One region of the Streptomyces sp. NPDC001480 genome, then DNA from elsewhere that is predicted to be linked to it. Evidence: riboswitches for the same ligand, from Rfam matches in the RefSeq annotation. Region 1 holds a riboswitch; each other region holds the start of a gene.
What was found. Region 1 has a riboswitch for cyclic di-AMP ahead of ACFY01_RS00375 (NlpC/P60 family protein). Riboswitches for the same ligand answer to the same signal wherever they lie in the genome.

Region 1 (3,527 bases):
TCGGCGGCCACGGGGCCGTTGCCGCCCTGGCCGGAGCCACCGTTGCCGTTCTGGCCGTTGCCGTTCTGGCCTTCGCCGCCCTGGTTCTGGGTGCCGCTGTTCTGGCCGCCCTGGGCGCCGCCCTGCTGGGCGGGCGGGCGCAGGGTGCACGCGGCCATGTCCGCCAGCCCCTGCGGGCGGTCGCCGACACGGTCGATGGCGGTGGCGATGCGCTCGATGGCCGCGCTCCGCTTCTCCTTGAGCGGGTTCATGATCGTACCGTCGGCGGACCCCGGGTCCTGCCTGACGGCCTGCGCGGACGCCTGGAGTTGCTGGTAGGCGGCGGACACCTGCTGGTCCAGCAGGGCGAGTTCGCGGTCGACGTCCGCCCTGGCGTCGTCCGGGACGGAGGTCAGGCGGCTACCGACGTCCGGGCAGTCGATGGTGGCCGACCCCGGGCCCCAGCCGCCCGCCTGGAGCACCCGGGCGTCCGTGCCGCCCTCGGTCGCCGAGGCGTAGACGTTCGCCGCGACCAGTCCACCCCCGCCCAGCATCAGAGCCACCGCGGCGAAGGTCGCGCGCCGTGCACCTGTCGGGCGTCTGCGCCTGTTGCGTCCCACAGAACCACTCCCACACCTCGTGGCCGGCCGGCATGGCAAGCCCCCGTCCCATACGGAGCCGGACCCGGATGTGTTCAAGCACCTCACCGATTCATCGTGAACTCACAGGAAACCCAGGTCACGCCCGGCTGGTCCGCTCGGGACCGGGGTCGGCCGCGGACGGTAATAGGGGCAGGTATTCGTTGAAACCTGGACGATTACGCCCATCCCACCGCCCACGCTCCGGTTTCGTGGGAAACGGAGCCCGTACCGGTGGTCGGATTGGGCGGCGGGCCATGGCGGATACCGTCCGGCGTGCCCGGGAGTTGCAGGAGCTGAACGAGCAGCTGCGCCGGGCCCAGGCCCGGGACCGGAAGGTGGCGCTCGCCCTCCAGGAGGCGATGCTCCCCACCCGCCGGCGGTGGCAGGCCACCGCGCCGCCGTCCGTTAACGGCCCGCGGTGGGCGCGCTGAACGTGTGCGGGGACTGGTACGACCTGGTCGACCGGGGCGGCGGCGACTGCATCGGCGTCTCGGTCGGGACGTGGTCGGGCACGGTCTGCGGGCCGCGTGCGTGATGGGGCAGCTGCGCAGCGCGCTGAGCGCGGCCTGCCGCGTCACCGAGGGCCCGGCACAGGCCCTGAAAGCCCTGGGGGAGTACGCCCATGTGCTCGACGGCGCGGAGTCGGCGACGGCGGTGACGACGTTCATCGACTTCGAGCGGCACACCCTGATGTACAGCAGCGCCGGCCACCCGCCCCCCGTACTGGTCCACGGTGACGACACCGTGGAGTTCCTCGACCGGGCCACCGACACCCCGCTGGACGCCCGGCCCGACCCCCGGCCCCGGCCCGAGGCACGCACCGGGTTCACCGAGGGCGCGCTCCTCGTCCTGTACACCGACGGCCTGGTCGAGCGGCGGCGCGAGGACATGGACGTCGGGCCGGCGCGCCTCGCCGACACCGTCGGCCGGCACCGGGACGCGCACCCGGAGGACTCGCCGACACCGTCCTGCGGGAGTTGCTCCCGAGGGAGGGGGCGACCGACGACACCGCGCTCGTCATCATGCGACTGTGAGATGTCATCACGCGGCCGTGAGACGTCGTCATGTGGCCATGCGGCGGGATTCCGTATGCTCCTCCGGGCACCTTCACCGGATGGTCACGAGCGCCAAGATGAATATCACAATTACGTATCGGACATTCCGCGCTTCAACCTTCACACCAGCCACACAAGTTGGCTAAGTTGGCGTCCAGACCGCACGGCTCCCCCCGGCGAACCTCGCCGGGCCGCGCGGCCTCCGCCGAATCCGCTGTCCCCGCAGGGCAACGGAGCCGGGGACCCAACCGACTTGGGGTGAATCGGCCCGACCGCCCGACGGGGCAGGGCCGTAGGGCATGCCTTCCACCATCGACCGCCCGAACCCGCCAGCTAACCCGGTAGGCGGAGCACGGAAGGAGTACGTCCCCCATGGCGCGCGAAAGCCGCGACGAGGTTCGGCAGCGAATCGACAGCCTTTACGACCAGACCGAGAGCGCCACGGGGAACCTCAACGCGACCCGCGCGACATCGGGGGGAACGCCCGGTCGTGGTGTGCGCCTGCGCAGGCCGGACAGGGGGAACGATCCCGGTCTGGACAGCATCGCCCAGCAGTGGATGACCGGGGCCCGCTCCAAACTGGGCCCCACCTCCCCCGCCGTACTGCCGTCGGACCGGCCGTCACAGCGCTCGACCAGTCCCGCCGGTCTGGACAACATCGCCCGGCAGTGGATGACGGGGGCACGTTCCAAACTGGGCCCCTCCGTTCCCGCTGTGCTGCCCGCGGACCGGTCGTCGCAGCGCCCGGCCGGGCGGCGCACCAACGTGCCGGTCCCCAAAGAGCTGTTGGAAGCGGCCGAGCGCATCCTGCCGGAGCTGACCGCCGGGACCTCCGGGCAGGCGGGCGGACGCGCCGTGCCGGAGCTGACGGCCCGTCCCAGGGCGGAGCTGACCGCAGGGCCCGTCGCCGCGCTGCCCGCCGTGCCGGAGCCGCGGCAGGAGGCCCCCCTGGCGCTGCCCGCGGCCGAGCCGCGGCGGTCCTCGCCGCTGGCCTCGAAGGAAAAGAACCAGAAGAAGCTCGCCGCGGCCCGGGACCTCCTCTCCCGCCGGATCGCCCAGCCGGGCGCGCCCGCACCGCGTGCCGCGGCCGAGCCCGCGCCCCCCGCCCCGCAGCCTTGGCGCGGCGACCCCGAGCAGGCCCTCCAGCCCGCTGAGCAGGAGTGGCTGCGCCAGCAGTGGTCCGGGCTCAGTGGGGGACTGTCCGCCACGGGCGGAGCGGCGGCCCGCAGAGGTGCGACGGCCGGGAGGGGCGCGATGGCCGGTGTCCCCAACCCGGTCGCGAGCACAGGGACCTTCAGCGTCCCCAACCCGCTCACGGACAGCGGCGCCTTCAGCGTCCCCAACCCGCTCACGGACAGCGGCGCCTTCAGCGTCCCCAACCCGGTCGCGAACACCGGCACCTTCAGCGTCCCCAACCCCCTCACGGACAGCGGCGCCTTCGCCGTCCCCAACCCCGTCGCGAACACCGGCACCTTCAGCGTCCCCAACCCCCTCACGGACAGCGGCGCCTTCGCCGTCCCCAACCCCGTCGCGAACACCGCAACGGACCCCGCCGCGGCCCCCCTCACCGCCACGGCAACCGTCACCGCCCCCACCCCCGTCACGAGCACGGGCACCTTCAGCGTCCCCAATCCCCTCACGGACAGCGGAGCGTTCGCCGCGACGCCGCCCCCCTGGGCCGCCCCGGGTGTCTTCGCCACCACCACCCCTCTCGCCGCACCCAGCCCCGTGCCCCCGTCACCGGTCGCGGTTGCAGCTCCGGTCGCAGCCCCAGCCGCGACCCCGACGCCGCCCCCTGCACCCGCACCCGCACCCGCACCCGCACCGGCCCCTGTCGCGGTCGCAGCCCCAG
Region 2 (3,527 bases), 640 kb from region 1:
CGACGCGCGCGTACAGATCACCGGCGGCGCCGGCTACGACGACTCGGGTCTGCTGTCCCTGGCGCCGGGGGAGTCGTACACCACGCCCGTCTTCGCGGGCCTGTGGAGCGACGGCGGCTTCGGTGGCGCCAGCCGTGCCTGGCACGCCTACCAGCGGGCGTACGTCATCCCGGACGCCGACCGGGACCGGCCCGTGCTGTTCAACTCCTGGGAGGCGACGAACTTCGACATCTCCGAGGAGCAGCAGGCGACCCTCGCCCGGCGGGCGGCGGCGATCGGCGTCGAGCTGTTCGTGGTCGACGACGGCTGGTTCGGTGCCCGCACCGGCGACCGCGCCGGTCTCGGCGACTGGACGCCCAACCCCGACCGCTTCCCGAACGGGCTGAAGCCCCTCGCGGACTACGTGCACGCCCTCGGCATGCAGTTCGGCATCTGGGTCGAACCCGAGATGGTCAACCCGGACAGCGAGCTGTACCGCGCCCATCCCGACTGGGTGCAGTTCCAGCCCGGACGCGAGCGCACGGAGTTCCGCAACCAGCTCGTCCTCAACCTCGCCCGCGAGGACGTCCGGCAGTACCTCTGGGAGCAGCTCGACGGGCTCCTCTCCGACGCCCCGGTCGACTACGTGAAGTGGGACTTCAACCGCTGCTTCACCGACGCCGGCTGGCCCGGCGAGCCGTACCCGCAGCGACTGTGGGTGGACCACGTCCGCGGCTTCTACGGCCTCCTCGACCGGCTCCGGGCGGCCCACCCGGGCGTCGCCTTCGAGTCCTGCTCGGGCGGCGGCGGCCGGATCGACCTCGGTGTCATGAGCCGTACGGACCAGGTGTGGACCTCCGACAACACCGACCCGCTGGACCGGCTGGTCATCCAGCACGGGTTCAGCCAGATCCACCCGGCGCGGGTCATGGCCGCCTGGGTCACCGACAGTCCGAACACCCAGCTCAATGACAGGGTCAGTTCCCTGAAGTTCCGCTTCGTGAGCGCCATGGCCGGGGTTCTCGGGGTCGGCGGCGACCTCTCGGAGTGGACGGAGGAGGAGCTCGCCGAGGCCCGGGAGTGGGTGGAGCTCTACAAGGAGATCCGTCCCGTCGTGCAGCGCGGCGACCTCCATCGGCTGCGGCCGCCGGAGGGCGGGCTGAGCGCGGTGCAGTACGTCCTCGGGGACGAGACGGTCGTCCTCGCCTGTCTCCAGGCACAGCGGTACGGCGAGCCGGTCCCCGCGCTGCGGCTGCGCGGGCTCGACTCCACGGCGTCGTACGAATGCCGCGAAACGGGCGAAATCCATCGAGGCGCCGTCCTGCTGCACCACGGGCTGCGCACGGAATTGCGCGGCGACTTCGATGCGACGGTTCTCCGTCTGCGTCGCATCTGAGCGATCTGCCCGAAATGTGCACTTTCGTTGCAACTAACAATGAAATAGGGGGTCATGAGGGTCGAGAGGGTGAGGAGGGTCATATTCGTGACCGTCCGTTGTGCGTCATGTCCACGTAATCCGCATGGTTCTCCAGGGATTTGAAGAGGTGGAGGCGAAGGGAATTCACGGACGGTGACCGGGAATTCCCGTAACGGATCAAGCGAAACGCGGACAGAGGGAACCATCTGCTTGTCCCATCGCGTCCCGCTCGCTTACGTTCGCCACCAATCCGGACGGAACGCCGAATCCTGCCGCCGCCCGGAGCCCGGACACACTCACCCGTGCACGGCAGGAGCGGGGGACCCACCAGGTACGACTGCCTGTCCCGGTCTCCGGGACGGCTAGGGGTGCAGCCGCGCTCCGTGCGCGGCCGGGCAGCTCCAGCCCGAACCCGACAGCTCACCTCGCAGGCGCCGGAGAGGAATCCGCCATGCCCGCGAAGGGTAAGCACCGCCGTCCCAAGAACCGGCGTTTCACCCGCACCATAGCCGTCGCCGGAACCGGCGGCGCCGCGCTGGCGCTGCCCCTCATGGGGGCCACCGGCGCCCATGCGGCCTCCGCGGCCACCACGAAGGACTCCGTCTCCGAAAAGGCCGTCCAGGCCGTGCCGGAGGCCGGGAAGAAGGCCGCCGCCGCGCATTCGGGCGCGCGTACCTACACGGTCCGGCAGGGCGACTGGCTCGCGAAGATCGCCGACGAGCAGAACGTCCGCGGCGGCTGGCACCGGCTCTACGCCGACAACCGCGAGGCCGTCGGCAGTGACCCCTCGCTGATCCACCCTGGCCTGAAGCTGACGCTCGGCCGGCAGGCCGCCCCGACCGCCGAAGGCGCCAAGTCCTCTGCCCCGAACAAGACTTCGTCCTCCTCGCACGCGAACTCGCCCTCGGCCTCGCGGTCGGCCACGCGGACCCAGCCGTCGTCCGCCGCGGCGCCGAACGCCGCCACCGGCTTCACCCTGCCGGTGTCGGGCGCCACCATCGGCACCGGCTACCACGTGCCGGGCGGCATGTGGTCCAGCGGCTACCACACGGGCGTCGACTTCGTCGTCCCGACCGGCACCTCCGTCAAGGCCGTGGGCGCGGGCACGGTCGTCTCCGCCGGCTGGGGCGGCGCCTACGGCAACCAGGTCGTGATCCGGCTCGCCGACGGCTACTACGCGCAGTACGGCCACCTCTCCTCGATCTCCGTCTCGGCCGGGCAGACCGTGGCGGCGGGCCAGCAGATCGGCCTCTCCGGCGCGACCGGCAATGTGACCGGCCCGCACCTGCACTTCGAGATCCGCACCACGCCGAACTACGGCTCGGACGTGGACCCGGTCGGCTACCTCCGCTCGCACGGCGTCGCCGTCGCCTGACGGTCCTCGGACCACCGAAGGCCGGACCCCTGATCCCCGGGTCCGGCCTTCGGTGCGCGCGGGCGTATTCCCGTCCGGCGCCTTCGGGTGCCGTGGCTTATCTCACCGTCCGTCAACCCCGTATTACGGTCGCGTAGGTCACATCGAAAGGTGAATCATGGGCCGATGTGGCAGACGATTCGAAGAGTGACAACAGAGCAGTGATCGGGTCGTACGTGGCGGTGGGGGACAGCTTCACCGAGGGCGTGGGCGACCCCGGCCCGGACGGGGCGTTCGTCGGCTGGGCCGACCGGTTCGCGGTCCTCCTCGCGGACCGGCGGCCCGAGGGCGACTTCAGGTACACGAACCTCGCGGTACGCGGCAAACTGCTGGACCAGATCGTGGCGGACCAGCTCCCGCGCGCCGTCGAACTCGCCCCGGACCTGGTGTCCTTCTGCGCGGGCGGCAACGACATCATCCGCCCCGGCACCGACCCCGACGAGGTGGCCGAGCGCTTCGAGCTCGCGGTGGCACAGCTCACCTCGGTCGCGGGCACGGTCATGGTGACGACCGGTTTCGACACGCGCGGCGTGCCCGTGCTCAAGCATCTGCGCGGCAAGATCGCCACGTACAACGGTCATGTCCGGGCCATCGCCGACCGGTACGGCTGTCCCGTACTCGACCTGTGGTCCCTGCGGACGGTCCAGGACCGGCGCGCCTGGGACCACGACCGGCTCCACCTCTCGGCCGAGGGGCACACGCGCGTGGCCCTGCGGG
Region 3 (3,527 bases), on a different contig from region 1:
GAAGGCGCCGGTGGAGGCGCCGGACGGGACGGCGGCACGACCCGTGCTGCCGTCGTCGAGGCCGACCTCGACCTCGACCGTGGGATTGCCTCGGGAGTCCAGGATTTCCCGGGCTACGACGACGTCGATGGACGGCACGAGCATCTCCTTCTTGGATGTGACGCTGAAAGTGCGGGGCTGTGTGCCTTGCGGCTGGGCCTTGCGACTAGAGCCTAACCGTCCCCGGGTCGTCGGCAGCCGACCGACCGTCCCGTGGACACGGTGACGGTACACATTGTTCCCCGGCGGAACAAAGGGCCGGAGGGAAAAGGCTTGGGAAACGGCTCCGGGGAAACGGCTGGGGGAAACCAAAAGACCCCGCCCCGGCGCGTACGGGGGAACACGCGCCGGAGCGGGGAGCCCCGTGGGGGACGGGGGGCGTGACCCTCACGGGGCCTCCGTCATGGAGACCACCGGTATGAGGGTGCTGTGGTTCTGCTACCAGCCAGGTGTCACTTCAGGTGAAGCTGCTGGCCCGGGTAGATGACGTTGGCGTCGTCGATGATGTCCTTGTTCAGCTGGAACAGCTTCTGCCAGCCGCCGGCGACGTGGTGCTTCTCGGCGATCGAGCTGAGGGTGTCACCCTTGACGACCTTGTACTCGCCGTCGCCCTTCTTGACCTTCTTGCCGGTCGGGGTCGTGACGGTCTTCTTGGTGACGGTCTTCTCGGGGGCCTGGCGCTCCGCGGAGCGGTTGGCGGCCTGCCCGTCGGTCGAGCGGGTGCTGGTGCTGTTCGACGAGGAGCCGGCGGAGTTCGACGAGCCGCTGCTCGAACCGCTGTAGGCGGCGCCGGACAGGCCCTTGCCGCAGACCGGCCAGGCGCCCTTGCCCTGCGCGGCGAGGACCTTCTCGGCGACGGCTATCTGCTGGGACTTGGAGGCCTGGTTGGCCTGGGCGGCGTACTGCGTGCCGCCGTACGCGGCCCAGGTGGAGGCGGAGAACTGCAGACCGCCGTAGTAGCCGTTGCCGGTGTTGATGGACCAGTTGCCGCCGGACTCGCACTGGGCGACCGCGTCCCACTCGGAGGCGGTGGCGGCGGAGGCGTTGCCGGCCGCTATCAGCGGGGCGGCGACGGCGGCGCCGGTGACACCGGCGACAGCGATGGCGCGGACGGCCTTGGACGGACGACGGTGCTTGCCCTTGCCGGAAAACAGCATGGATCGATCCCCTCACCGACGCCTGCGAGGTGAGCTGTCGGGTTCGGGCCGGTTGAGTTGCCCGGCCGCACCTCGCGTGGTTCTCGTGCGAGGCGCGGCTTCACCCCTAGCCGTCCCCGGCGGTCTTTCGACCTCCGGGCCCGGCGCTTACCTTGGGTCCCCCGCTCCTGCCTACGGCGCTTGACGCGACGACTGTTCCCGGGCAGCCGCTGGCAGGATTCGGCGTTGCGGCGGCCGGGGCCCGCATTGGCGAGCGGTCATGACCGTAGACACGCGATCCGCGGAATTTCAAAGACGATCAGGGCTTCTGAGACTCATCCCACACTTTCACCAAAGCGGACAACATGCCCAAAACGGGGCGTCAACTCCCGCTACTTTGCACCCGTTTCGGCAGTGAGTTCCAGGGTCTGACCGGGGGTGATGTTGTTCGGGTCGGAGCCGAGGGCGTCCTTGTTCGCGGCATAGAGCGCCCGCCACCCGCCCTCGAGGTCAAGGGAGTCGGCGATGGAGGCGAGGGTGTCACCGTCGCGGACGGTGTAGTCGCGCGCGGCATGCCGGCCGGAGGTGGTGGCGGACTGACTTTTCGTCACGTTTTCATCCGCACTGTCGCCCCGGTGACGGCCACCACTGCTCGCCCCGGTGTCCACAAGGCTCCAGGAACCGCCCGTCTGCCATGAATTGTCCGAGTCGTCGATCTCGGGGGACGCCGTGGCCGAACCGCTGCTCCCCTTGGCCTTCCCGGAGCCGGAAGACGCCGACTCGCCCGACCCGGCGGAACCGTCCACACCCTTGGATCCCGCACCGGCGTCCAGGCTCGGCGAGGGCGAGGCGTCCGACGAGGAGCCGGAATCGGACGACCCCGACGAATCGGACGACGAACCCGAGGAATCCGAGGATCCCTTGGACTCCTTGGCCCCCTTCGAATCGGACGAACCGGCCGAATCGGATGAGCTCGACGAATGGGAGGAATCATCGGAACCGGACGATCCGGACCCTCCGACGCCCGTATCGACGTCCACCGAACCGGAGTTCGACGTGAGGCCGGACAGGAGGGCACAGGTGGTCCAGGGCTTGGTGCCCTGGTCGGCGAGGATCTTCTCGGCGACCGCGATCTGCTGCGAGCGGCTGGCCTGGTCCGGGGTGGAGGCGTAGTCGAGGCCGCCGTACTTGTCCCAGTCGTCCTGGGACATCTGGAGGCCGCCGTAGTAGCCGTTCCCCGTGTCGGCGCTCCACGAGCCGCCGCTCTCGCACTCGGCCACCTTGTCCCACGTGGTCCCGTCGGCCGCGTTGGCGGCGGATGCGCCGAGCAGCGGGATGGCGATGGCGGAGCCGGTCACTCCGGCCGCGACGAGGAGGGCCGGAGCCTGACGGGGGCGTCGGTGGCGACCGTTCCCGGAGAGCATGCGGTGACCTTTCGCAAGACAGCAGTAACCGGCGCGGCGGCTGCGGTGAGGCGCCGCGCTGACGAGTGAACGTATCGGCAGACGATCACTTGTCACAAGTTAATGCCGCGCAGATCACGTGAAGATCACAGAGTTGAACGCTGGTCACTTTTTCGTGAAGGCGCCGCCCGCCGTCCCCCTTACCGGTCGATTACCGGACGGGCGTGAACTCCACGGGCAAGGTGCGCAGTCCACGCATGATGAGCCCACCGCGCCACCGCAAATCGGCTGGTTCCACCGCGAGTCGGAGGTCGGGAAGACGGCTGAGGAGGGTGGCGAGCGCGGTCTGGCCCTCCAGCCGGGCGAGCGGGGCGCCGAGGCAGTAGTGGATGCCGTGGCCGTAGCCGAGGTGCTGATTGTCACGCCGCCCGAGGTCGAGGACGTCCGGGTCGGCGAACCGCTCGGGATCCCGGTCCGCGGCGGCGAGTACGACCAGGACGGGGTCGCCGGGTGCGATCTCCTGCCCGCCGACGGTGAGCGGCCGGGTGGCGAACCGCCAGGTGGCGAGCTCCACCGGGCCGTCGTAGCGCAGGAGTTCCTCGACGCCGGTCTCCAACAGGTCCTGTTCCCCGCGCGCGAGGGACTCCTGGAGCCGCTGCCGCTGCCCTGGGTGCGTGAGGAGGGCGTACGTGCCGTTGCCGATGAGATTGACCGTCGTCTCGAACCCGGCGAACAAGAGGATGAACGCCATGGCGGCGGCCTCGTTCTCGGTGAGGTGCTCACCGTGGTCGGAGGCGCGGATGAGACCGGAGATGAGGTCCTCGCCGGGCGCCGGTTCGGCCGGGAGCGCCTCGCGCTTCTTGTGGATCAGCTCGGCGAGGTAGCCCCGCATCTTCTTCACCGACCGCGCGACCCCGCCGCGCGGTCCTCCGCCGTGGCGGATCATCAT
Region 4 (3,527 bases), on a different contig from region 1:
AACACCAGTCCCAGCCAGAACAGCACGAGCGCGGTGTGCGCGAGCCACGCCGTGGCCGTCGCGGCGGCCAGCACGGCTCCCAGTACGGCGATCGACTCCGTGGCCACACAGCCCAGGAACACCGCCCCCGGCATGCGCCGCTCCCACCGCCGCAGGACGTGGACGAGCAGCACCGGCCAGAGCACGACCGCCAGCGCGAGCAGCGCCTCGGCCAGGACCGGCCGGCCCAGCAGCGAGAACCGGGTGCCCAGCACCGCCGTGGCGGCCACCGCGGTGAGCGAGCTCGGCGTCTCCGCCTCCGCCGCCCACCGCTCCCGCTCGTGCAGCAGCCGCAGGGTGAAACCGGCCGCGAACCCCAGCCAGGCGGCGCAGGCCAGCCCCAGGGCGGCCCGGGACAGCACCTCGTGACCGGCCGGCTGCAACCCCACCGACACGATCCCGGTCGCCATGACAGCGGCACCGGCTGCCGGTGAACGCCGGGCCCACCAGACGCGTAATGGTGAGAGGGAGCCCGGCATGAGCCCGATGCTAGGCGCCCGCCGGCTCAGGCCGGACGCACCACGCTGTGGATGATCGATTCGCCGCCGTAGTAGATCGACTCTTCACGGACGTACGCGCCGGGCTTGGGGGCGTGGATCATCATGCCGTTGCCGATGTAGATGCCGACGTGGCTCACGTCGTCGTAGAAGAAGACCAGATCACCGGGCTGGGCGTTGGCGAGGGAGACCGTGGTTCCGGCGTTGACCTGGTCGTAGGTGGTGCGCGGCAGGCTGACGCCGGCGGCCTTCCAGGCGGCCTGGGTGAGGCCGGAGCAGTCGTAGGAGCCGGGGCCGGTGGCGCCCCAGACGTACGGCTTGCCGATCTGCGCGCGGGCGAACGCGATCGCGTTCGCGGCCTTGGCGGAGGACGAGGAGGTCGGCGAGGACGGCGAGGTCGACGTGGACGAGTCCGACGCGGAGCCCGTCGAGGTCGAGGTGTCCGACGAGGCGCTGCTCTGCTGCTGCGCCTTCGCCTGCGCCGCCGCCTGCTCCTTCGCGAGCTCCGCCGCCTTGCGCGCGGCCTCCTCCCGCTTCTGCTGCTCGATCGCCGCGAGCCGCGCCTTCTCCTGCGCCGTCAGTGTGGACAGCAGCTCGCGCGCCGTCGCGAGCTTCTTCTGGACGGTCGCCTTGGCGGCCTGGAGGTCGTGCTGGGAGTCGGTCAGCGTCTGGAGGCTCTCGGTGGCCTCCTGCCGCTTCTTCATGGTCGCGGACTGCTCGGTGACGTAGTCGTCGACCGCGTTCTTCTGCCGCTTGGTCAGCCGGCTCATCAGCTGGGCCTGGTCGAAGTAGTCCTGCGGGGTGTCCGCGAGCAGGAAGGTGGCGGTGTCGGGAGCGGCGGCCCCGGTCCGGTACTGGGCGGCGGCGAACGAACCCAGCTTCTCGCGCGCCTTGTTCAGCCTCTCCGTGCGCTTGGCCACCTCGTCGAGGAGCGAGTCGACGCGCCGGCGCTGCTTGCCGGTCGTCTCCTTGGCCGCGTTGTACTTCTCGGTCGCCGACCCCGCCTGCCGGTACAGGTCGTCGACCTTCTTCTCGACCTCTTCCATGCTCGGCTTGCCGTCGGTGGAGGGGGTGGAGGGGGCGGCGTTGGCCGTCTGGGAGAGCAGGGCGACGGAGGTGAGGGCGGCGGTGGCGAGGGCGGGCTTGCGTATGCCTGCCCCACCCGAGGGGCGCTTGCGGTGCGACGCCAAGGGAGGCGACTCCTTCCAATGTTCCGCCTACCGGGTTAGCTGTCGGGTTCGGGCGGGTGGTTCGGAAGGGTTGCCCTACGGCCGTCGTCCCCGGTGGGGATGTCGGGCCGATTCACCCCAAGGTCTCGGTGGGTCCCCGGCTCCGGCTGCCGCGAGGGGCGCACCGGACTCGGCGGAGGCCGCGCGGCCCGGCGGGGTTCGCCGGTGGGGGTCGTACGGCCTGGCGGAACGCTAGCCAACTCGTGTGACTCATGTGAAGGTTGGTGCACTATATGTCCGATACATTTTCGTGACACGAGACGGGTGTGTCGTTGTCGTGACCATGTGGTTCCGCAGGGTGAGGAGATCGTTCCCCGGCCAAGTTCCGAGGGCGGCGGCCGGTTGTCGGTGGGGCGCCCTAGACTCGGAGAGCGATGAGCAGCCTCTTTGACGACAGCTTCCTGGCGGACCTCCAGGCCCCTCGCGGGCACGACGAGGAACCCCCGCCGCCGCCCGAGGACGATCACGCTCCGGAGCCGGTTCCGGACGATCTGTTCGGCGGGAAGTTCGACGTGCCGCCGGACCGGGACGCGTACTACCGCGACGGTGCCCCGCGCCCGGCGATCGACGCGGCCGCGCTCCTGGAGGGGCTGAACGAGAACCAGCGCGCGGCAGTGGTCCACGCCGGCTCCCCGCTGCTCATCGTGGCCGGCGCCGGCTCCGGCAAGACGCGCGTGCTCACCCACCGCATCGCCCACCTGCTCGGCGAGCGGGGCGTCCACCCGGGCCAGATCCTGGCGATCACCTTCACCAACAAGGCCGCCGGCGAGATGAAGGAGCGCGTCGAGCAGCTCGTCGGCCCGCGCGCGAACGCGATGTGGGTGATGACCTTCCACAGCGCGTGCGTGCGCATCCTGCGCCGGGAGAGCAAGAAGCTCGGCTTCACCTCGTCGTTCTCGATCTACGACGCCGCCGACTCCAAGCGCCTGATGGCCCTGGTCTGCCGCGACCTGGAGCTCGACCCGAAGCGCTACCCGCCGAAGTCCTTCAGCGCCAAGATCTCCAACCTGAAGAACGAGCTGATCGACGAGGAGGACTTCGCCGCCCAGGCCGCCGACGGCTTCGAGAAGACCCTCGCCCAGGCCTACGCCCTGTACCAGTCGCGGCTGCGCGAGGCCAACGCCCTCGACTTCGACGACCTGATCATGACGACGGTCAACCTGCTGCGCGCCTTCCCGGACGTCGCCGAGCACTACCGCCGCCGCTTCCGCCACGTCCTGGTCGACGAGTACCAGGACACCAACCACGCCCAGTACGCGCTCGTGCGCGAGCTCGTCGGCACCTCCGAGCACCCGGCGGACGTGCCGCCCGGCCCGGACGACCTGACGCCCGCCGAGCTGTGCGTGGTGGGCGACGCCGACCAGTCGATCTACGCCTTCCGCGGCGCGACCATCCGCAACATCCTCCAGTTCGAGGAGGACTACCCGGACGCGACGACGATCCTGCTGGAGCAGAACTACCGCTCCACCCAGACGATCCTCTCCGCGGCCAACGCGGTCATCGAGCGCAACGAGTCCCGCCGCCCCAAGAACCTGTGGACCAACGCGGGCGCGGGCGCGCGCATCACCGGCTACGTCGCCGACACCGAGCACGACGAGGCGCAGTTCGTCGCCGACGAGATAGACCGCCTCACGGACGCGGGCGAGGCGAAGGCCTCGGACGTCGCCGTCTTCTACCGCACCAACGCCCAGTCCCGTGTCTTCGAAGAGGTCTTCATCCGCGTCGGCCTGCCCTACAAGGTCGTCGGCGGTGTCCGCTTCTA

Region 2: another riboswitch for cyclic di-AMP. It lies ahead of ACFY01_RS03335 (peptidoglycan DD-metalloendopeptidase family protein); the one in region 1 lies ahead of ACFY01_RS00375 (NlpC/P60 family protein).
Region 3: another riboswitch for cyclic di-AMP. It lies ahead of ACFY01_RS35360 (transglycosylase family protein); the one in region 1 lies ahead of ACFY01_RS00375 (NlpC/P60 family protein).
Region 4: another riboswitch for cyclic di-AMP. It lies ahead of ACFY01_RS37425 (NlpC/P60 family protein); the one in region 1 lies ahead of ACFY01_RS00375 (NlpC/P60 family protein).

What each region holds. Positions count from the first base shown of each region.
Region 1 is NZ_JBIAVX010000001.1:65,450-68,976, forward strand. Features, by position in the region: gene ACFY01_RS00365 (DUF1996 domain-containing protein) at 1-533, opposite strand, end outside; partial or broken gene ACFY01_RS00370 (PP2C family protein-serine/threonine phosphatase) at 845-1,654, shown strand; cyclic di-AMP (ydaO/yuaA leader) riboswitch at 1,869-2,039, shown strand; gene ACFY01_RS00375 (NlpC/P60 family protein) at 2,048-3,527, shown strand, end outside.
Region 2 is NZ_JBIAVX010000001.1:703,326-706,852, reverse strand. Features, by position in the region: gene ACFY01_RS03340 (alpha-galactosidase) at 1-1,375, shown strand, start outside; cyclic di-AMP (ydaO/yuaA leader) riboswitch at 1,684-1,843, shown strand; gene ACFY01_RS03335 (peptidoglycan DD-metalloendopeptidase family protein) at 1,848-2,771, shown strand; gene ACFY01_RS03330 (SGNH/GDSL hydrolase family protein) at 2,972-3,527, shown strand, end outside.
Region 3 is NZ_JBIAVX010000017.1:108,420-111,946, forward strand. Features, by position in the region: gene eno (phosphopyruvate hydratase) at 1-144, opposite strand, end outside; gene ACFY01_RS35360 (transglycosylase family protein) at 492-1,196, opposite strand; cyclic di-AMP (ydaO/yuaA leader) riboswitch at 1,201-1,385, opposite strand; gene ACFY01_RS35365 (transglycosylase family protein) at 1,568-2,599, opposite strand; gene ACFY01_RS35370 (cytochrome P450) at 2,790-3,527, opposite strand, start outside.
Region 4 is NZ_JBIAVX010000019.1:95,100-98,626, forward strand. Features, by position in the region: gene ACFY01_RS37420 (tellurite resistance/C4-dicarboxylate transporter family protein) at 1-518, opposite strand, end outside; gene ACFY01_RS37425 (NlpC/P60 family protein) at 545-1,726, opposite strand; cyclic di-AMP (ydaO/yuaA leader) riboswitch at 1,734-1,911, opposite strand; gene pcrA (DNA helicase PcrA) at 2,140-3,527, shown strand, end outside.